Regions from separate parts of the Thioalkalivibrio sp. ALJ4 genome, predicted to be linked through region 3. Evidence: predicted binding sites of a transcription regulator. Region 3 holds the regulator's gene; each other region holds the start of a gene.
The links. Region 3 encodes sigma-54, which starts transcription at its own class of promoters, with help from an activator protein. Its sites were predicted from a motif close to TGGCANGNTNCNTGCTT; they were not measured.
Positions count from the first base shown of each region.

Region 1 (5,524 bases), 460 kb from region 3:
CGGCGCCTCGCCGATGATGGGGGTGTCCTCGATCCTGGCGCCACCCTCGGCATTTTGCTGCGCAGTCGCCCGCGCCTCCAGCGCACGCTGAACAAGGGCCACGGCCTCGTCGACATCGAACGGCTTGGGCAGATACTCGAAAGCCCCGGTCTGGTAAGCGCCGACCGCGCTCTCGAGATCCGAAAACGCCGTCATGATGATGACCGGTGGCGGATCCGGGCGGGTCTGCATACGGGCGAGAAAATCGAGGCCGTTCAGCCCCGGCATGCGGATGTCGGCCACCACCGTATCCGGGGCCTCGTCAGTCTCCAGCGCAGCCCAGGCCGCGTCGGCCGTCTCGAACCCGCGCACATTGATACCGGCGCGCTGCAGGGCGCGATCCAGCACCCAGCGGATCGAGTCGTCGTCGTCAATGATCCAGACGATGGGGTCCATCAGTTGCCGGCCTCCTTGGCATTTTGGGGTTCGATCGGCAGCAGGATGTCGAACGAGGTGCTGCCCGGTCGCGAACGGCATTCAATGAGTCCGTTGTGCAACTGGATCAGGCTCTGGGCGATGGGCAGGCCCAGGCCGGTGCCCGCGGCGCGGCCGGTCACCATCGGGAAGAAGATGCGCTCGCGGATCTCCTCCGGGATGCCCGGGCCGTTGTCGCGCACGCTCAGGCGTGCCACCAGGCGGTGGCGGTGACCGGAAATGGTGTACTGGCGCAGTACGCGCGAGACCAGGGTGATCTCGCCGCCCTCGCTCAACGCCTGCACCGCGTTCTGCACCAGATTCAGGATGGCCTGCACCAGCATGTCGCGGTCGGCCTGCACATCCGGGATGCTCGGGTCGTAGTCGCCGCGGATCTTCAGACCCAGCGGCAGTTGCACACTGACCAGGCCGCGCACGTGCTCCAGCACCTCGTGGAGGTTTACGGCCTCGAGGCGGGGCAGGTTGTTCGGGCCCAGCATGCGATCCACCAGGCTGCGCAGCCGGTCCGCCTCGCGAATGATGATGCCGGTGTATTCCTTCAGCCCGTCGTCATCCAGCTCGCTGGCCAATAGTTGCGCCGCCCCGCGCAGGCCGCCCAGCGGGTTCTTGATCTCGTGGGCCAGCCCCCGGGTCACCGCACGCGTGATCGCCTGCTGCTTTTGCAGCTGTTCCTCGCGACTGATCCGTTCATGGCGATCAATGGCGTTAAGTTCAAACAAGAGTTGTGGCTCGCGGCCATCGTCACCGCGCAGAGGCGTGATGGTGATGTCCGCCAGGAAGGGCTCGGCGCGCAGTGGCTCCATCTGTCGGGCGCGCAGGGTAATCGGCTGATCGAGTGACAACACCGACCGCAGCCGATTGGACAGGCTGCGGTCGAGCCTGAGGCACTGCCCCAGTCCGTGGCCGACGATACGCTCGCGGCTAAGCCCCAGCAGGACCTCGGCCGCACTGTTCAGGCTGACCAGGCGCAGCTCGCCATCCGTCACCAGCACGGCAGTTGACAGGTCGTCCCACCAGGGCCATGGCGCTGGGGCGGGCTTGGCAACAGGATTGTTCATCAACGGGCCTCAAGCAGGAATCGCGCCAAACAGGGGCACAGCACAGGGTGGATCATCCGCGGGCAGGAAAGCGCCCAAGCACGGCGGCCGTGGCGGCAATCACCAAGCGCCGCCCCATTATAGTGCAAATACGGCACCATATTGGGGCAAAATGCGCACGGAGTTGGTGCGGCCGACTAGTTCTGCGGAATCTGCTGGACCTGGGGCTGGGGTGCGCGCGGGGCCTGGGGGGCCCGAGGGGCCTGCGGGGCGCCGCCCTGGGGGAATTGCTGCGGGCGCTGTTGTTGCTGCTGTTCGCGCGGGATCGCGATGCGCAGCACGTTGAACTGGATGGTGTCGCTGCTGGCGAGCTCCTGCCCGGCGTCGTCTTCTACTCGCGCCTGCAGGCTGTATTCGCCGCGGTTGAGCCCCTCGAAGGTGATACTGGAGCCGGTGCTGTCGCCAGCCTCCTCGCCGTTCAGCAGCCAGACGACGCGATGGCCGGCCTCGGTATCCAGGGCGGGCTCCAGCGCCACCTCGGCGGTGACATTGCCGTCATTGGCACGCACGCCGGCCCCGTCCTCCGGCTGCGTAATCGCGACGCGTTCGTAGCCACTGGCATCGGCCTCTTCTTGCTGAGGCCGCACCGGACGTTCAAGGATCTCGCGGGCACCCTCGAGCGGCACCCCGCGCATGGGCTCACGTACATCGACCGACTCGCTGGCGCTGCCCTCGGGAGGACGGTCGCCAAAGTGCACATTGCCCTGATCGTCAGTCCAGCGATAGACCTCGGCCTGGGTGAGCGCCGGCAGGCACATCGCGACTAGAAACAGCACCCAGACCTTGTTCATCGTCGATCTCCTTGGGCCGAAACCCCCGAGCCACCTACGCGGCACGTACCCACATGCCCTGCACACGGGCGGCGTGCCCCTGCAGCGCAACGAGCCGCTGGCGTTCGGCCTCGCCCGTCGCGCCGGATTCGCGACGACCGATCCAGTCGTCCAGTGCGGCCAGGCGCAGCAATGTCGGTGCGGCCCCGCGCTCGATCGCGGCCAACGGGCGTCTGGCATGGTAGCCCGCAAGCAACGCGCGGTAGGCATCGGCTCGAATCTCGCCGGCCTCGTCCACCGCAATCGCCAATGCGATGCGCGCGAGCTGCCAGAAAGCGGGCACCGGCGCCGGCGGCATCACCAGATCCGCGAGCCCGGCCCCTTCCGAATAGACCCGCACCGAGTGCCAGTAGCTCCCGGCCAGCGGCAGATCCTCGAAACGATAGAGGCTCTGGTGGTGGAGTTCGGCATCCAGCGTCTCCCGCTCGCCGGCCAACAGCGTCTGGCCCAGGGCATCGGCGCGTTCGCGCAATAGCTGCTGCAGCACCCCGCGGCGATAGCCCGTGGCCTCCGGCATCGCACTCGCCGGGTGCAGGGCCTGCCAGCTCGCGGCCCGCTCCCCCAGGGCGTTGAGGCTTCCGGGGCCCTCGGCCGACAGGGGTTCGCGCAATGCCTGACCTTGATCCAGGAAAAGAATCCGCGTCCCGTCGGCATCAGCGGTGGCCAGCGGGCTGATGCCTGCACCCTTCAGGGCCGCCTCGATACCGGAGGCGGCATCCGCCGACAGACGCAGGCACTGCACGGGCTGCCCCGCCAGCAAGGCCTCGCCCTCGCGAAACTCGATGCTCACCCCGCAGGCCTCGGCACAGGCCTGGCAGTCGTGTTCGTTCATTACCATTGGAAAATCACCCAGGACGGCGGTACGAAATCGGGTTCCAGCTCACGCTGACGGCGATCGAGCAGGCCGTCGCCGGTGCTGTCGATCAGGTAGTAGGAGGGACCGGCCGCGGGGATCACCTCCACCATCACCAGTTGCCCGCCCATGCGGTACTCGCGCCGGGTCTCCCCGTCGCGTTCGATGATCACAATGTCGGCCTCTTCCAGGCCCCGCTGCTCGCGCGCGCGTTCGTCGAGCACGGGCGGCGCGGGGTCGGCCTCGGCCTCGTCCGGCATCTCGGGCGGCGGCGGGGCATCGTCCCACTCGCGCTCCTGCTGGGCAATGGCCAGAGCCGGCGCGAGAAGCAGACCGACCAGGAGGGCGGCGGGATAATGGGTGCACTTAGCGGCCATGCTCACAGCTCCATCATGCGTTTCTTTTCTTCCGCGGAAGGCTCGAAGCTGCGCGCCTCGTAATGCTCGAAGATCACGTCCACCACGTCTTCCGGGGCATCCACCAACGAGTATAGCTTCAGGTCCTCGGCATCGATTGTGCCTTCGGACACAAGAGTGTCGTCGAACCAGTGCAGCAGCCCCTTCCAGAATTCGGAGCCGACCAGCACGATCGGGATGCGCCGGGTCTTGCCGGTCTGCACCAGCGTCAGAATCTCCGCCAGTTCGTCCAGCGTGCCAAAACCGCCCGGCAGGACCACATAGGCGGAGGCGTATTTCACGAACATCACCTTGCGCGAGAAGAAGTGGCGAAACCCAAGGCTGATGTCCTGATACGGGTTGGCGCTTTGCTCGTGGGGGAGCTGGATATTCAGGCCGATGCTGGGGGAGCGCCCGGCGAAGGCGCCCTTGTTGGCGGCCTCCATGATGCCCGGGCCGCCGCCACTCACCACCGCGAAGCCGGCATCCGACAGCTGGCGGGCGACTTCTTCGCCCAGTTGGTAATGCGGATGTCCGGGTGGAAAGCGCGCGGAGCCAAAGATGCTCACAGATGGCTTGATGTGCGCCAGGCGCTCGAAGCCCTCCACGAACTCCGCCATGATCTGGAAGATCTTCCAGCTTTCGCGGGTCAGAGCGGAGTCGTCAATCGGGCGCAGGCCGGGGTGTTCGGCGCGTTCGCGGTCGTTCATGCGGAGGGTTCCTCGTGTCGAAGGCCAAGCGTAACGGGCGCCCCGGGTCGGTACAAATGGTCGCGGCACAAAACGGGGCTGTAGAATGGCGCGCACCTTCCGCACGGATACCGCATTGATGTCACAAGCCCCCCTCGTTCTGGTCGACGGTTCGTCGTATCTGTTTCGGGCCTTCCATGCCCTGCCGCCGCTGACCGCACCGGATGGCGCCCCGACCGGGGCGATGATTGGTGTGGCGAACATGCTGCGCAAGCTGCGCGCGGACTACGGCCCGGAACACATGGCGGTGGTGTTCGACGCGAAGGGCAAGACCTTCCGCGACGACATCTACCCGGAATACAAGGCCACCCGCCCGCCGATGCCGGACGAGCTGGCCGCCCAGATCGAGCCGCTGCACGAACTCGTGCGGGCGATGGGCCTGCCACTTTTGTGCGTCGAGGGCGTGGAGGCCGACGACGTGATCGCGACCCTGGCCGATCAGGCCGCCGCAGCCGGGCATGACGTGGTGATCTCCACCGGCGACAAGGACCTCGCCCAGCTGGTGAATGACCGCATCACCCTGGTCAACACCATGAGCGGGGTCACGCTGGACCGCGAGGGCGTACAGGAAAAATTCGGCGTGGCCCCGGAGCAGATCGTCGACTACCTCGCGCTGATGGGCGACAGCGTCGACAACATCCCGGGCGTGGACAAGGTCGGCCCCAAGACCGCGGCCAAGTGGATCGCGAAGTACGGCGATCTCGACACCATCCTCGAGCAGGCCGACGACATCGGCGGCAAGATCGGCGAGAACCTGCGCGCCGCGGCCGAGCGCCTGCCCACCTCGCGCGAACTGATCACGGTCAAGCGCGATGTCGAGCTGGATGCCGGCCCCAACGACCTGAACATCCGCGAGCCGGATCACGAGCGCCTGCTGGAGATGGTGCGCCGCTACGGCTTCACCCGCTGGCGCGCGGAGCTGGAGGGTAGCGAGGACGAGGCCGCTGACGGCAATCCGGGCCCGTCGCAGGCGAAGGGCGACTACCGGACGCTGCGCGAGGAGGCCGAACTGGCCGAGCTGCTGGAGCGTCTGGACAAGGCCGACCGAGTCGCCTTCGACACCGAGACCACGAGCCTCGACGCGATGCGCGCCGAGATCGTCGGCATGTCCTTCGCCTTCGAGCCG
Region 1 is NZ_KB897917.1:516,253-521,776, reverse strand. It holds gene ntrC (nitrogen regulation protein NR(I)) at 1-435, opposite strand, end outside; gene glnL (nitrogen regulation protein NR(II)) at 435-1,532, opposite strand; gene C936_RS0102460 (DUF4124 domain-containing protein) at 1,709-2,362, opposite strand; gene C936_RS0102455 (hypothetical protein) at 2,397-3,233, opposite strand; gene C936_RS0102450 (DUF2782 domain-containing protein) at 3,233-3,631, opposite strand; gene C936_RS0102445 (TIGR00730 family Rossman fold protein) at 3,634-4,359, opposite strand; gene polA (DNA polymerase I) at 4,478-5,524, shown strand, end outside.
Region 1: glnL (nitrogen regulation protein NR(II)) is a predicted target of sigma-54. The motif match lies at 1,544-1,560, and genes of this name have one in related genera.

Region 2 (5,524 bases), 660 kb from region 3:
GAGCCCCACCTCGGGAGACGTCTAGGGCTATTGAAGATCGTTTGTTTTCCCTTGTCTACACGTGTCGAGAATGTTTACACCTGAAAAAATTTTGAAGCTGAGTTTTCTAATAAATTTTCGCGGTTTTATAACGGATCAGGGATTTACGTTAACTGGTACGCAGTTTGCTGGGCTTTGTTCGATTAGGCTCGAAACGGCTGCGGCAGGGGGGTGGCCTGGCGGTTGGGAGGGATTCTCAAATGCACGACGATCTGGGCCAGAGAAGTCTCGCGCAGAATCTGGCGGAGTTCTGGCATCCCGCCATGCTCAAGCGGAACTGGAGCGAGCGCCTCGCGCTGATGAACGACATCTACCGACAGCTCCATCGGTTCAGTGCCAGTGACGAAGAGTACGAGTCCTGGGCCGGACAGCTGGTGGAGGCCGTAATCGACCGGCTCGGGGAACCCCCGATTACGGATCCGGCTCAGGCCGATCTCTACGCCTGTTCGCCGAACCCGAGGCACTGGTCGGCCGCATTCGCCTGGCGCTACGGCCGCAAGACACCCGGCCGGCCCGAGCAGCGCTGCTGGCCTCGGTATGCGGTCAACCTGCTGACCGAGATCGGCATCCGAAAGGAGTGGCGCAAGTGCCGCCTGATGGATCTTTCGCGTGGTGGCGCGCGGATTGCGCTGGTCGGGCAGTACCCGTATTTGCCGCCGGATACCGCCTTGCAGCTAATGCTCCCGACCGCCGGGACCTTCGATGCCGTCGTGGTATCCGATCGCCGAGTGGGTCTGGGCCTGCGTTTTCTCAGGCGCAATGGTCCGGGTCAACGCATCGACACGACGGCTTGAAGGCATGCGCCTCTGGCCGGGGAAATCCGTATTGAATTACGCAATGGAGGACGAACGTTTGTATACCCATGCTGGCGTCGAACCGGGACGCCCCACCTCAGATCGTTGCCTGCCGGATGGGCACTCCCCGTCCTATCAGGTGTATCTCGCCACGGGCGCCCGGGCGCGTCGCATCCACTATCGGATGCGCTACGCGGTGTACTGTCTGGAGACTGGTTTCGAAGCGGCCGAGCGTTACCCGGAAGGTTTCGAGCGCGACATCCACGACGAGCACGCCGCTCATTTTCTGGTGCGGATGGGCGGGCTGTACGACGGCGGGCACTGGGTTGGCGCCATGCGTCTGATCCGGCCGGAGGCGGGTCTCCTCCCGACCATGGCCGCCGGGCATCTGTTTGAGGATGCCTTCGCGACGCCCAGGGTCGAGTCCCCGCGGGTGCTCGAGGTTTCCCGTCTGATTGCTCGTGGTTCACCGGAACGCGGATCGCCGCGTTTGCTGTATCACCTTTGCCAGGCCGCCCAGGCCTATGCCGAAGACCACGGGTATGACTTTCTGCTGTTCATGATTCGACCAGCCCTCGCGCGTCTGCTCCAGCGCCACCATATCCCCATCGAGCTGTGTGGCGAGGCCTGTGATCACCGGGGGCTGCGGCTGCCGTTTCGTGCATTGACTGCCGAGTCCGGCCTGGCGCTGTCCGCCTGGCGCCGCCGGCTGGGGCTGGGCGACGCACCGGCGCGTCCCCACTATGCGCAGCTGGCCGGGCACCCACCGTTCCCGTACCGCGCGGCGCCGGGGTACAAGCGTTGCTGGCGCCCGCGTGTGTATCACGCCCCAAGGGCTATGGAAGTGCCCTGTGCAGGATGACCCGCTCATCACGGCATTCTGCCGCTATTTTTCTCTGGTGAAGCCGGACAAGGAGCAGCTGGAGGCGGTGTACCGACTGCGCTACGAGGTCTACTGCCGAGAGTTTCGTTACGAGTCTCCGGAGAACTGCCCGGGCGAGCGCGAGATCGACGAATATGACGCCCAGTCCACGCATTGCCTGCTGGAGCATGTGGTGAGCGGTACCCACGCGGGCTGCGTCCGGGTCGTGCATGTCGACGCGCGTCAGAAGATCCACGAACTCCCGATGGAGCGCCACTGCGATAACTGCTTTTACGAGACCGAATTTCGCCCGGACCGGCTGGAGCGGGACGCGATCTGCGAGGTCTCCCGACTGGCCGTCAATGGCCTGTTCCGGCGACGTCTGGGGGAGTCGGTCACTCCTGTCGGGGACCTTCATCTGCTGAATGTGCCTCTGGAACAGGCGCGTACCTTCCCGCTGCTGGCGTTGAGTCTGTTCATGAGTGCGGTCGCCATGATGGAGATCGAGGGCCGCTCGCATGCCTTCGCCATGATGGAGCCGTCGCTGGCGCGCATCCTGCGTCGCCACGGCCTGAAGGTGAAGCAGATCGGCACGCTTCAGAACTACCATGGTCGCCGCGCGCCGTTTCATATTAGTCTGCTTACAGCCCTGGCCGGGATTCACCGTTCACCGTCGCTGAGCCAGCTGTATGCACACTCCTATGCCAATCTCTCCGACCCCCATCCCTCCGACTCTCTCTGGGACGCGATTGCCAGCGCGGCCTGATGCCTGAATTCGACTATCACGCGGCGTTCCGGCGCACCCATGGCTGGGTGACCTGGCCGGAGATGGAACGCCTGCGCGGTGCGCGGGTGGCGATCGCCGGGCTTGGGGGTGTCGGCGGGAGCCATCTGCTGACGCTCGCCCGCCTGGGGGTGGGGCGCTTTCATATCGCGGATTTCGACTGCTTCGAGCTGCACAACATGAACCGCCAGGCGGGGGCCGGCATGTCCCGTTTGGGCCGACCCAAGGTCGAGGTCCTGCGCGAGATGGCGCTGGACATCAATCCGGAGCTCGAGATCACCACATTCCCGGAGGGGGTGTACCAGCACAATCTGGAGGCCTTCCTGCAGGGTGTGGACCTCTACGTCGACGGGCTCGACTTTTTCGTGTTTCAGGTCCGCCGCGAGGTCTTCGCCGCTTGCGCGGAGCGGGGGATCCCGGCGATCACCGTGGCCCCGCTCGGCATGGGGGCCGCATTGCTCAATTTCCGCCCGGGTGGTCTGTCGTTCGATGACTACTTCGACCTGCGCGATGGATTGCCCGACGAGGAGCTGGCGCTGCGTTTCATGATGGGCCTGGCCCCGTCGATGATGCAGATGGGCTATCTGGCCGATCCTGCCGCCGTCGACCTGAGGGCGCAGCATGGCCCGTCCACCGTGATGGCCTGCGAGCTGTGCGCCGGGGTCATGGGTACCGAGGCCCTGAAGATCCTGCTGGGACGTGGCCGTGTCGTCTGGGCCCCGCGCGGCGTTCACTTCGATGCCTATCGCCAGCGCCTCGCCCGCACCTGGCGCCCCGGTGGCAACCGCAATCCCCTGCAGCGCCTGCTGCTGGCGATCGGACGACGTCGACTCGCACGTCTCCGGGCCCAGGTCTGAACAGCAGCCATCCAGCCTCGCGTTTCGTATGTTCGGACATAAAAAAACCCCTCGTCCGAAGACGAGGGGCCGGGAGAGGCTTTCCACCCAGGGGGGAGCAGAAGGCCCAACCACAAGGGCTGCTAGGCAGCCAGGCCAGTCTCGCGGCGGCGGCGTCGCGTGGCGACGAAGCCGAGCATTACCAGCCCGGTTCCCAGCAGAAGCAGCATGCCCGGCTCGGGTACCCCGAACCACCGGGCGTCGGCCGAGCCGACCACATCAAAGGTAGTGCGCTGATCGACTTCCTCGAAACCCTCGATAAAGTCGAACTGACCCGATACTCGGACATTCATGTAGAACGGGTCCGGACTGGTGAAGAATTGCTTGCCTTCATCCGTCAGCATCCACTCGTTGAAGATGAGCGCGAAGCTGCCGATATCGTCCGAGCCGGGTTCAAAGCGACCCGCGCCCCGCTCGAAGATGTCGGACCAGCCTACGAGGATGTCATCACCCGTGCCGCCAAGGGCCACACCGTCGGCCGCATCGCCCGAGTTAAACCCGAAGGTGGTATCCAGATTCGGATCCAGGTAGAGCGCGATCGAGCCGGTGGTGCCGGTGAACTCGCCCGAACCCGCGTCGAAAGTCCCGGAGGACTCGAACACGGCATACAGGCCATAGAACAGATCACCGTCGTCCCCGCCGGCGCCCAGACGATTGCTGACGCCTGTACCCCCAAGGAAGTACTGACCTACGTTCCAGTAGGCCGCCGCGTCGAAGGAACCGTCGGTATCGAGGGTCAGCAGCTCCTCATACCCGCCGGTAATACGGTCAACCTGACGTTCGCCGACCGCGATCGTCGAGAGATCGAGCTGCGAATCATCAATCGTGAAGACGCCGGCATGTGCGGTGCTCGCAAGCCCCAGACTGGCCACTGCCAGTACCGCCCCCAGCGCTGTTTGCTTGAACCTTTCCATGTTGTAATCCTCCACCAGTTAGCATCAATTTGTTTGGGTTAACGCTTACTTCCACTTCAATTTGCTAGTCGTCCTGTCTTGCGAGTGAAGTAAAGCAGGCTGCGTGCCAAAAGTGTTAACTATCGGATTTTCAAGGCGTTTGTTTTGTTTTTCCTTGGTCCTGGAAAAGGCCTTTGTAAAAAAAACGGACGGCGGAGTTGGGGGCTCGGCCGTTCTTTCCGTGAAGGAGATGTCACATGTCCAAGCGTGCCAAGACCCGCGACGAGATTGCCGAGGCCTACAAGTCGCCACCCTGGTGGTACGACGCGCGGGGGTTTTTCATCCTGACCTTTGCCTACAACAGCACCCTGGGCGCCCAGATCCGTTTTTTTGGCCGCAACATGGGGGCCCGGCATCTGGAGATCGGCTGCGGTACGGGGACGTTGCTGGAGATGGCGATCAAGTGGCGGCGCCGGCGCAAACTGCCGGAGAGCGAAATCGTTGGCGTGGATTACGCCGAATCCATGCTGGCGGGCGCGCGCCACCGCTTCGCAAAGGACGAGCACGTGACTGTCAAACACGCCGACGCCGCGGAGCTGCCGTTCGCCGACGGCGAGTTCGATACGGCCAACATCGCCAACTCGGTACACTGCTTTCCGGATGTGGACGGCGCCATCCACGAGGCCTTTCGGGTGCTCAAGCCGGGGGGCACCCTGGCCGCGAACGTCCTGCTGTATCCGCGCACGCCGCAGCCACTCAAATTGATTGCCGAACGCATCAACCGCTGGGGCATGCGCAAAGGCATCCTGCATACCCCGTACGAGGCCCGCGATATCCTGAGTCGCTTCACCAGCGCCGGGTTCCAGGTGGTCGACTCCTCGATCTCGGGCAATTGCTACAACCTGCTGTTGAAGAAATCGCAGTAGTCCTGGCGCCAGTTTCGACGCTGGCCGGAAAAGCTGAAGCCCACGCGGACGTGGGCTTCAGCTCGGCGCGTCTTTCTCGCTTTTCCGGGTTTACAGCGACTCGTGCAGCGACTGCGCCCGTTCGCGTTCCGGGAAGTCTTCGTGGGCCTCCAGTAGCTCCGTCAGCAGGTCGCGCGCCTGTTCGGTTTCGCCGCTGGCCTGGTAGGCCTGCGCCAGATGGAACCCGATATCCGGTGCCTGCGGGCTCATCCGGTAGGCCCGCTGCAGGGTCTCCAGCGCGTTCTCGGTGTCGCCGCCCTCCAGCAAGACCACGCCCAGGGTGTCGAGAAT
Region 2 is NZ_KB897917.1:313,223-318,746, reverse strand. It holds gene C936_RS0101585 (PilZ domain-containing protein) at 240-833, shown strand; gene C936_RS0101580 (acyl-homoserine-lactone synthase) at 877-1,695, shown strand; gene C936_RS0101575 (PEP-CTERM/exosortase system-associated acyltransferase) at 1,685-2,461, shown strand; gene C936_RS0101570 (ThiF family adenylyltransferase) at 2,461-3,336, shown strand; gene pepA (flocculation-associated PEP-CTERM protein PepA) at 3,459-4,289, opposite strand; gene C936_RS0101560 (class I SAM-dependent methyltransferase) at 4,526-5,194, shown strand; gene prsT (XrtA/PEP-CTERM system TPR-repeat protein PrsT) at 5,285-5,524, opposite strand, start outside.
Region 2: pepA (flocculation-associated PEP-CTERM protein PepA) is a predicted target of sigma-54. The motif match lies at 4,382-4,398, and genes of this name have one in related genera.

Region 3 (5,524 bases):
GCCTCGGCCGCAACATGGCCGAGCCAGTCACGTTCGCGCTCGATCGCGTCCACCAGTGGCACGCCGTCGCGCGCCAGTGGGTGTCGGCGCCGCGTCAGGTGATAGCGGCGCAGCAGGACCTCGCTGGAGGCCTGCAGAAACATCACCTCGACCTGCATCCCCTTGCCCCGGAGCTCGCGCAGGAGGTCGGCAAAGCCCTCGAGCGCCGTCAGCCCGCTGCGGACATCCACCCCGACCGCCAGATGCCGGTCTTCGTCCGCGTCGTAATCGCCACTGCGGACCTGTTCGATCAGCCCGGGCAGCAGCGGCAGCGGCAGGTTGTCGACACAGAAATAGCCGGCGTCCTCCAGCGTATGCAGGGCGACCGTCTTGCCGGAGCCCGACAGACCACTGACCAGCAGGAGTCGCATTCAGCCCTCCGGGTCCGGGTTGGGGACGGTGGTTGCAGGGATCGCGCGGTGGTACGGCGGCTCCTCGGGCTCGCCGCTCATCTGCCGGCGCTGACGTGCGCGCAGGTCGTCGCCGGCGACATAGCCCTGCATGTGCAACATGTGGTTGCGTACCGCCGCCTCGATCATCACCGCGATGTTGCGCCCCGGCGCGACCGGCAGGCTGATCAGCGGGATACGCAGCCCGAGGATGCCGATCTCCCCGCGGCGGCCATTCAGGCGGTCATCCGGCACCGGCGAGGGCTCGCCGTGGTCGCGCAGGTCGATAATCAGCCGCAGATACTTGCCGCCCTTGATCGCCGAATCCCCGTACATGGCGCGGACGTTCAACACCCCCAGCCCGCGCACCTCGAGCAGGTCCTGCAACAGGGCCGGGCAGTGTCCGCGCACGATATCCGGGGCGATGCGGGCAAACTCCGGTGCGTCGTCGGCGATCAGCCGGTGCCCGCGCGAGATCAGCTCGAGCGCCACCTCGCTCTTGCCCACGCTGGAGGCCCCGCTGATCAGCACGCCAATGCCGAGGATCTCCATGAACACGCCATGGCGCACCTCGAAATGGGCCAGCCGCTGCTGCAGGAAATAGCGCAGCAGGGAGATAATCTCGTGGCTGCTGGTCGAGGAGCACAAGATCAGCGGCAGCTGCTCATCGGGGACGTCCGGCATCTCCGAGAACGGGCAGGTGTCCTCGGCGAAGATCACCGCGGTCGTCCCGGTGCGGGCCATCTCCAGGATCAGTTGCTCGCGCTGATCATCGCTCAGCCGCGCGATATAGCGCGCCTCGAAATCGCCGATCACCTGGATACGGTTAGGCCGGATCAGGTTGAGGTGCCCGGCGAGGGGCAGGTCGTCGCCGTCACCGCCGACCAGGTTGCGATCCGGTGCGACCTGCTCGCCGTGTACGTAGCGCAGATCCAGGCGATTGCCCATCGCCTGGATCAGGACCTCTACGGTGATGTCGCGCGCGATGCCGCCCTCTCCCAGTGCCTCGTTCATGCACGAATCTCCGGCAGCATTGGCGCGGGGTGTCGGAATCGGGGGAGCACTGCCGGGAGAGCCATGTTCAGGCGTCGCCGAAGGCCCGGGTCAGTTCGCGTTCCAGGGCGTCCGCGTCGCCGGCACGGCGCAGCGAGGCGATATTGTCGGGCTGCGAGAGACCGCGCGCCAGCTGCGCCAGCAGGTCCAGGTGCGCGCTGGTCGCCGCCTCGGGCACCAGCAGTGCGATCAGGATGTCCACGGGTTCGTGATCCATGGCGTCGAAGTCGACCCCCTGGTCCAGCCGCAGGACCGCGACCCGGGGGACATCGAGCTCGGCCAGACGCCCATGCGGGATGGCCACGCCATGCCCCAGACCGGTGGAGCCAAGCTTCTCGCGGGCAGACAGGGCCTCGAAGATGGCCCCGCTGGCCGGGCCGGCGGACTCCTCGCCGCCGACGGCCAGCAACTCGGCCAGGGTCTCGAGCGCCCGTTTCTGGCTGGAACACTCGGGCTCCAGCCGGATACGGGCGCGGGTGATCAGCTCGGCAATGGTCATTGCGTTAAAGGGCCTGTTCGCGGTTGCGCTGGGCACCCTCGGCGCGGTGATGGTCCTTGACCTTTTCCTTGTGCTTGATCAGCTGACGATCCACCTTGTCGATCAGGCCATCAATCGCCGCATACATATCCTCGTGACTGGCTTCGGCGTGGATGTGATTGCCGCTGACCTGGAGATTGGCCTCCGCCTTGTTGTTCAGGTTCTGGTTTTTCTCGTGGGTCAGCACCACATGCACGTCGATCACTTTGTCGAAGTGGCGTTCCAGCTTCGCGAACTTTTCGTTCACGTAGTCGCGCAGGGCGTCGGTGATATCGACGTGATGGCCGGTCAGATTGATCTGCATGGTCAGGCTCCTTTTTGCTTGGTTCCACTGGGCATACTCGCCATCTGCCGGCGTTCGCTGGAAGACGGTATGTGCATAGCCTCGCGGTACTTGGCCACGGTGCGTCGGGCCACATTAATGCCCCGATCCGACAGGATCTGGGCCAGTTTTGCATCACTCAGTGGCTTGTTCGGGGTCTCGCCACCAATCAATTCCCGAATCATGGCACGGATCGCGGTCGCCGAGCATTCGCCGCCATCGGCTGTGCCAACATGGCTGGAAAAGAAGTACTTGAACTCGAATACCCCACGCGGGGTGTGCATGTATTTCTGTGTAGTCACCCTCGAGATGGTCGATTCGTGCATCTCCAGGGTCTCGGCGATATCGCGCAGGATCAGCGGTTGCATGGCAACCTCACCATGCTCGAGAAACCCCTGCTGGCGCACGACGATGGCCTGGGCGACCCGCAGCAGGGTGTCGTTCCGGCTGTGCAGGCTCTTCAGGAACCAGCGCGCCTCCTGCAACTGATCGCGCATAAACGCGCTATCACGCGCATCGGAGACCTGCCGCACCATGCCCGCATAGAGATCGTTGATGCGAATGCGCGGCGCAATCTCCGGGTTCAAGTCCACGCGCCAGCCATCGCGGTCATGGCGGACATAGACATCCGGCACGACGTATTCCGAAGTGGACTCGCTGATCTGGGCACCGGGCCGCGGATTCAGGGTGCGGATCAGGTCCAGCGCCCGCGCCAGCTCGTCCGGGTCGCGCACGCCGGACTGGCGCTGCAGGGCTCGGTAGTCCCGCTTGGCCAGGCTCTCCATGCCGTTTTCCAGGATGGCTCGAGCCGCGTCACGCGCCGGGGCATCCGGCGCCAAATGGCGCAGCTGGATCTCCAGGCACTCGCGCAGGTCCCGCGCACCGACGCCCAGCGGGTCGCACTGCTGAATCCAGTGCAGCACCGCCTCGACCTCGTCGACCCCCACGGGCTCGTCTTCGCCCTGGCTGATCATCTCCGCCAGCGCCTCGAGTTCACTGTCCAGATAGCCGTCCGGGCTGATCGCGTCGATCAGCGCCGCCCCGATCCGTTGGTCTCGTGGGGTCAGGTGGCTCAGATGCAGCTGCCAGAGCAGGTGGTCCTGCAGGCCCTCGTCCTCGCCGTCGGAGGTATTCTCCAGCGGGTCGCGGTCGTCCAGGCCGCGTGGGCTCGGGGCGGGCTCGTAGATGTCGTCCCAGCGACTGTCGGTGCTCAACTCCTCGGGGATCACGTCATCGCCAGCCGTGTCGGCCTGCATGCGATCCCCGTCGACCCGTTCGCCCCCTTCCTCCGGGCGCTCGGGCGGGGCCTCCTCGCCCTCGTCCTCCACCTGCTCGAGCATGGGGTTGCTTTCCAGCGCCTGCTGGATCTCCGCCTGCAACTCCAGCGTGGAAAGCTGCAGCAGACGGATCGCCTGTTGCAGCTGCGGGGTCATCGTCAGCGTCTGCCCCAGCTGCAGATTGAGCCCGGGTTTCAGCATCGCGGTTTGAGGTCCATGGTGACCATCAAGATCATCTTAAGGAAACACTGATCAATGTTCACAGTCGAAAGTTTTCTCCGAGATACACGCGGCGCACCTGGGGGTCGTCCAGCAGCTCCTGCGGGGTCCCGGCGCTCAGGATGCGGCCCTCACTAAGAATATAGGCCCTGTCGCAGATTCCGAGGGTCTCGCGCACGTTGTGGTCGGAAATCAGCACACCGATCCCGCGCTGGGCCAGATGCCCAATCACGGCCTGGATATCACCCACGGAAATCGGATCCACGCCGGCAAACGGTTCGTCCAGGCAGATAAAGCGCGGGTCACCGGCCAGTGCCCGCGCGATCTCGGCGCGGCGACGCTCGCCCCCGGACAGGGCAATCCCAGGGCTGTGGCGCACGGTCTCCAGCTGGAACTCCTCGATCAGGGCATCGCCGATGCGGCGTCGCTCGTGGCGGTCGAGCTCCGAGCGCAGCTCCAGCACCGCCTGCAGGTTGTCCCAAACACTCAGCCGACGGAAGATCGAGGCCTCCTGCGGCAGGTAGCCCAGCCCGGCTCGGGCCCGCGAATGAATCGGGGCCCGGGTGATGTCCCGGTCACCCAGCGTGATGCGGCCACGATTGGGCCGGATCAGGCCGACCAGGCTGTAGAAACAGGTGGTCTTGCCTGCGCCGTTCGGTCCCAGCAGGCCCACGACCTCCCCTGGTGCCAGATCGACGTCGACACGATCCAGCACCGTACGCTTGCCATAGCGCTTGGTCAGCTCGCGGCCGGTCAGATAGCCGGCCATCGGCGCAGATTCGCCACCGGCCGCGGCGGGCGCGCTGGTGTCGAGCTCGTTCATTCGTCGTCTTCGCGGGGCTGGATCCTGATACGTACACGCTCGTCATCGGCCTCGCCACGCTCGGCCTCGATCACATCCGTCTCCAGGTCGTAGACGATGCGCTTGCCGCGCGCTTCCTCGGCTGCCGTGATCACATGCGCCTGGTCGGTCAGGATCACCCGGTCCTCGTTCAGCAGGTAGTCGATGCGCAGCGCGGTGGCGATGCGCATCTCGCCCGTCTCCGGGTCCGGGGACTCCAGCCGCGCGGGCTCGCCGTGGGCCTCCATCTCGTAAGGGCGTCGGTCGCGGCTGCGCACATAGACCTTGTCGGCCTCCAGTGTCATGTCCCCGCGAATCACCACCACATCACCGGTATAAGTGCTTACGCCCCGCCGGTCGTCCATCTCCGCACGATCGGCGGTAATCTCCACCGGCAGGGGCTGCTGCTGGGCAATGACCGGCGCGGCTAGCAGCAACAAGGCACTGCCCAGCAGCACGGGCCATCCGGCCCGGGCGAGCGACGACCCACCACGTTCAGTCATTTGCGGCTTCCTCCTCGCCCGACTCGCTGTAGAGCGTGTACACGTCATGGAACAGCTCTATGGTATCCCCTCGCGAGTCGACGCGCAGACCCGTGCCCCGCTGGAAAAGGCCAGGCTGCTCCAGCGTCGACGGGGCATCGGAGGTGGCGATCATGGTGTCGGTCGCCACCGTCATATCGGCGGATTCAATCACCGTGCGCACGCGCTCGTCACGCTCGGGCTGCACCCCCCGCGTGGGGCCGATCAGGTCCAGGATCTCGTCCATCGGTCGGTGCAGCGCCTCGGGCGCAGTCCAGTGCCATTCGATACCGCCGGCGTCAAAGATATCCAGGTCGGGGTCGTC
Region 3 is NZ_KB897917.1:971,740-977,263, reverse strand. It holds gene rapZ (RNase adapter RapZ) at 1-410, opposite strand, end outside; gene hprK (HPr(Ser) kinase/phosphatase) at 411-1,442, opposite strand; gene C936_RS0104605 (PTS sugar transporter subunit IIA) at 1,510-1,980, opposite strand; gene hpf (ribosome hibernation-promoting factor, HPF/YfiA family) at 1,985-2,323, opposite strand; gene C936_RS0104595 (RNA polymerase factor sigma-54) at 2,326-3,819, opposite strand; gene lptB (LPS export ABC transporter ATP-binding protein) at 3,878-4,606, opposite strand; gene lptA (lipopolysaccharide transport periplasmic protein LptA) at 4,657-5,181, opposite strand; gene lptC (LPS export ABC transporter periplasmic protein LptC) at 5,174-5,524, opposite strand, start outside.

Region 4 (5,524 bases), 230 kb from region 3:
GCCCGGGCCACGCCGGCCTGGATCAGCGCCTCGGTACAGGGAGGAGTGCGACCGTGGTGACTGCACGGCTCGAGCGTCACGTAGACAGTGGCCCCGCGCGCGGCTTCGCCGGCCGCGTGCAGGGCGTTCACCTCGGCGTGCGGCTCGCCGGCACACCAGTGCAGCCCCTCTCCGACGACCTCGCCATCGCGCACCAGCACACAGCCCACCCGAGGATTGGGATCGGCACTGAAGCGGCCATAGTCGGCCAGCTCCAGCGCCCGCGCCATGTGACGCCGATCCTCCACCGCCTGTTCGTGTCCCGGCTGTGCCATCAACTGCCCTCCTGCGAATCCCCCGGTGCGGCGGCATCCGTGTCGGCGAGTCCCTCATCGATCAGGCGCAGCTGTGAACGGCGCATCTCCGGCGTCAGGTCATCCTCGAGCCGCTCGATGGCCTCGCGGAAGGACTGCACACTGGCAAAGCTCAGATAGATGGAGGCAAAACGGATATAGGCCACATGGTCCAGGGCATGCAAGGCTGCCAGGACCATTTCGCCAATACGGTCGGACTTGACCTCGGGGGCCGCCAGGGACGCGAGCTGGCGCTTGATGTCGTCGATCACGCGCTCGACATCCTCGGTCTTCACCGGGCGCTTGTGCAACGCCCGGCGCAGACCACTGCGCAACTTGTCTTCGTCGAAGGCAACGCGCTCGCCGGAGCGCTTGACCACCCGCGGCAGGCTGAACTCCGCCCGCTCGAAGGTGGTGAAGCGCGCCCGGCACTCGCGGCACTCGCGCCGACGCCGGATCTGCTCCTGCTCCGGACCGGCCACCCGCGAGTCGACCACGCGGGTGTCCTGAGCGCCACAGGCCGGGCAGCGCATGGCGGGCCGCCGCTACGCCGCGTTATTCGGGGGCGCCGTAGACCGGGAAGCGGCGGCAGATCTCGACGACCTTGTCGCGGGTCGCGTCGATCACCTGCTCGTTCTCGTGGTCGTCCAGCACGTCGGCGATCCAGCCGGCCAGCTCGCGCGACTCCGCTTCGGTGAAGCCACGCGTGGTCAGAGCGGCGGTGCCGATGCGGATGCCGGAGGTCACGAATGGGGATTCCGGATCGTTGGGCACGGCGTTCTTGTTGACCGTGATGTTGGCGCGACCCAGCGCGGCGTCCGCGGCCTTGCCGGTCATGCCCTTGGACACCAGGCTCAGCAGGAACAGGTGATTGTCGGTCCCGCCGGAGACGATGTCGTAGCCACGCTCGACCAGGACCTCGGCCATCGCGCGGGCGTTGGCGATCACCTGCTTCTGATAGGTCTTGAATTCCGGCTCCAGGGCCTCCTTGAAGGCCACCGCCTTGCCGGCGATCACGTGCATCAGCGGGCCGCCCTGGGTACCCGGGAAGATCAGCGACTGGAACTTCTTGTTCAGCTCCGGCTGGCCCTTGGTGATGATGAAGCCGCCACGCGGCCCGCGCAGGGACTTGTGCGTGGTGGAAGTGACCACGTGGGCGTGGTCGATCGGGTTCGGGTATTCGCCGGCGGCGATCAGGCCGGAGACGTGGGCCATGTCCACCATCAGGTAGGCGCCCACGGAATCGGCGATCTCGCGGAAGCGCTTCCAGTCGACCACGCGCGAGTAGGCGGAGAAGCCGGCGACGATCATCTTCGGCTGGTGCTCGGTGGCCAGGCGCTGGACCTCGTCGTAGTCGATCAGACCCTCGTCGGTGATGCCGTACTGCACCGCGTTGTAGATCTTGCCGGAGAAGTTCGGCTTGGCGCCGTGGGTCAGGTGACCGCCGGCGTCCAGGCTCATGCCCAGCACGGTGTCATGCGGCTGCAGCAGGGCCATGTACACGGCCGCGTTGGCCTGCGAGCCGGAATGCGGCTGCACGTTCGCGTAGTCGGCGCCGTAGAGCTGCTTGAGGCGATCGATCGCGAGCTGCTCGACGATATCCACATACTCGCAGCCACCGTAGTAGCGCTTGCCCGGATAGCCCTCGGCGTACTTGTTGGTCAGCACGGAGCCCTGGGCCTCCATCACGCGCGGGCTGGTGTAGTTCTCGGAGGCGATCAGCTCGATATGCTCTTCCTGGCGCTGCGCCTCCTTGCTGATGGCGCCCCAGAGTTCGTCGTCGTAGCCGTGGATACTCATGTCGATCGAAAACATTCGGATCTCCCGTTTCATTACTTTCGTGGATTCGGTTTCCCGGCGCGCCGACTCACCGGCGCAGGCCTGGGAAGGGGGAAACAAAGACGCGTAATGATAGGGGATGCGGGGCTTTTTTTCAGGTGGCCGCCACGCCATGGCCAGACCACCGTCCAGGTAGCGCACAACGCAAGAATCCAAAGCCTTCCGTATTTTCAGCTACATACGGCCTATTGCGCGCTGCCGGGCAAGCTCGACAGGGTAGCCATGGCCTCCGGCGCGCACGGCCTGGTGTCCCGTTTCTTTACACCCAATCCTGGCCGGGTAAACCCCTCTCGCGGCACTGAGAATGTACCCGCCGGGCGCCACTCACCCGAACGGCGTAGTCGTCGGTGTCACACTTTTTTACGCCCATCCAGTCCCGCTGCCATCCGGCAAAAGGCGCATCCTCCTATCGGTCTGTTTTTTCGAATGAATTAGCGCGCATATGGGAATGGCACCGTTTCTGCATAGCCCTGAGTGCACAAGGACCGGATGGGCCGGATCCGCGCAAGCCACCCAGGGGGCTATTCCCAGGGAAGGTGCATCGAATGAACCCCAAACGTACTACACCCTATTTCGCGAGTGCCGCCCTGTTGCTGGGCCTGGGCCTTTCCGGCGCCGCACAGGCTTCGTTGATCAGCTGCGCCAGCCTGGATGGCGGCGTTGAAAACCGCGTCACCGCCAACATCGGCTGCCAGATCCTCGAACCCCTGGATGGGCATGCAAACGACCCTGTGGGAGGCGACCCATCCAACTGGATCGTCAACACGGCCGGTGGCACGGGCTTTTTCGGCATCAGTGACTGGCAGTTCGATGGCCGCTGGGAAGATCCGCCGAACAGCAACGGCGATCCGCTGGAGTTTGATCCGGCCGATCCGACCCTCAACCTGGTCACGCTGGACGGAACCTCCCAGGGCGGGACCTGGACACTGGATCCGAGCTTTGTCTACGGCGACCTGCTGTTCCTGTTCAAGGATGGCCGCGGCACCAATCTGACCGGGTTCCTGATGACTGGCTATAACGGCAGCTACCTCTCGCCATTCATTGACCCGCCGTTTGACTTCCCGGGTGCAAGCCCCAAAGACATCTCCCACGTGAGCATCTACTACCGTCCGAACGGGCAGGTACCGGAGCCCCACACACTGTTGCTACTGGGTCTGGGTCTGGGCTTGCTGGGTATCGCCGTCCGCCGCAAAGCACGCAGGGACACGATGGCGGCCTGATCACGTCCTGCTCGACTTGGCATGATGGCGCCCATGTGGCGCCATCATTTCGTTCATGCCTCCTGATCCACAGTGATTCGCTCGCCTCGACCGAACATGTCCGGTTCTTTTACATCTCGGCCGTAACCCACGACCGCCTCTCCACATCAAATCTCACAAGCGATTGTTTCATCGCCCGAATCCCCCATCTCGTCGAACATGGCACGAAGCGTGCTGCATTCCCGCCTTGTGAGTGATGGCACTTTCAGGCGATCCGCGCCCCAGCCGCATTCATGAGAAACCATGGAGGGACTTTCGTCCCATGGAGGTAAGCTCGATGTCATGCAAGCCATTGCTCTCGTTCCTGGCCGGAACGGTGTTCCTGTTGACCCTGTCGCTCTCCGGGGCCACCCAGGCCGCACTGCTCGATTGCACTGCCCTGTCCGGCAACGTCGGTGACAAGGTCACCAACAATCTCGGCTGTCAGATTTTGTCGCCACTGGATGGCGCAGCCACCGACTCCACCACCGGCGATCCCTCCAGCTGGCTTGTGAATACCGCGGGCGACACCGGATTCTTCGGAATCAGCGACTGGCTATTCGACGGCCGCTGGACCTCCCCCGGGTCGAACAGCTCGACCCTCGCCAGCTTTGATGGCAATCGCCACAGCGGGCAATGGAACCTCGATTCCGAATGGGACTATGGAGACCTGCTGTTCGTGTTCAGTCATGGCAGCGGCACCAACCTGGTCGGCTTCCTGATGACCGGGATCAATGGCGATTACAGCTCACCCTTCACCCAACCGCCCTTCAGCTATCCGGGTGTGGCCACACGCAACATCTCGCATATCAGCGTCTATTACCGTTCGGGCGCGGTCGGCACCGTCCCCGAACCGAAGACGATGCTGCTGATGGGACTGGGGCTCGGCCTGCTCGGGCTGATGCTTCGCCGGAACCGACGCCAGGGGCCCCGTTTTCCGGCCTAGGCGAACGCCCAACGGCCCGTCGCCGCGCCATCAAGGGCACGCCTGTCGGGCGTGTCCTTTACCCTGATTGAAGAGGGGCCTGCACAGGACCGCGGATGACCGAAGGCGAGGCGATCCCCATCGCCCCCGGCCCGCAGGCACAGTCGACCTGAACGCGAACGTGCTATTTGATCGGCGTCTCCCTAGAATCCTCGGCACTGCCGCGATTCGTTCCCGGCATGACCCCGGAGGGCGTATGAATCGATCCAGTGTGCCGAGGGCCGACCGGCGATGGCTGCAACGCCTGCTGCCAGTGCTCACCCTGGTCAGCCTGCTACTGGCCACCACCGCGCAGGCCGAATCGCGCTTCATCAATATCGGCACAGGCGGGGTCACCGGCGTGTATTACCCGGCGGGCCAGCACCTGTGCCGCCTGTTCAACACCCGTCGCGACGAGCACGGGATGCGCTGCACAGCGGAGAGCACCGGCGGCTCGGTCTTCAATCTCAACATGATCCGCTCGGGCGACATGGACTTCGGCGTCGCGCAGTCGGACCTGCAGTACCACGCCTATCGGGGCTCCGGGCGTTTCGAGGAATTCGGGCCCGCTCCCCATCTCCGGGCGGCGTTCAGCCTGCATGCCGAACCCCTCACCCTGGTGGTGCGCCCCGACGCAGACATCGAGGGGCTGGATGACCTGCCCGGCAAGCGCGTCAACATCGGCAACCCGGGCTCGGGCCAGCGCATCCTGATGGAAGAACTAATGGGGGCGCTGGGCTGGGACCAGGACACCTTTCGCCGGGTGAGTGAGCTGCCCTCGCGCGAGCAGGCCCAGGCGCTTTGCGACAACCGCATCGACGCCTTTGTATTTTCCGTCGGCCACCCCTCGGCCGCGATTCAGGAACCCATCGCGACCTGCAACGCCCGACTGGTGTCGATCGAGGGTTCAACCGTCGACCAACTGGTCGAGGACACCCCTTATTACCTGCGCGCGCTGATCCCCGCCGGCACCTACCCGGGCCAGGACGACGACATCCATACCTACGGTGTCGGCGCCACGCTGGTGACCTCGACCCGCACCTCGGAACGCGCGGTCTACGAGATCACCCGCGCGGTGTTCGAGAACTTCGAGACCTTTCGCGGCCTGCATCCGGCCTTTGGCCCGCTGGAGCGCGAGACGATGGTGGACG
Region 4 is NZ_KB897917.1:1,198,373-1,203,896, reverse strand. It holds gene ribD (bifunctional diaminohydroxyphosphoribosylaminopyrimidine deaminase/5-amino-6-(5-phosphoribosylamino)uracil reductase RibD) at 1-314, opposite strand, end outside; gene nrdR (transcriptional regulator NrdR) at 314-865, opposite strand; gene glyA (serine hydroxymethyltransferase) at 888-2,147, opposite strand; gene C936_RS0105755 (PEP-CTERM sorting domain-containing protein) at 2,717-3,391, shown strand; gene C936_RS0105750 (PEP-CTERM sorting domain-containing protein) at 3,723-4,355, shown strand; gene C936_RS0105745 (TAXI family TRAP transporter solute-binding subunit) at 4,591-5,524, shown strand, end outside.
Region 4: C936_RS0105750 (PEP-CTERM sorting domain-containing protein) is a predicted target of sigma-54. The motif match lies at 3,591-3,607, and genes of this name have one in related genera.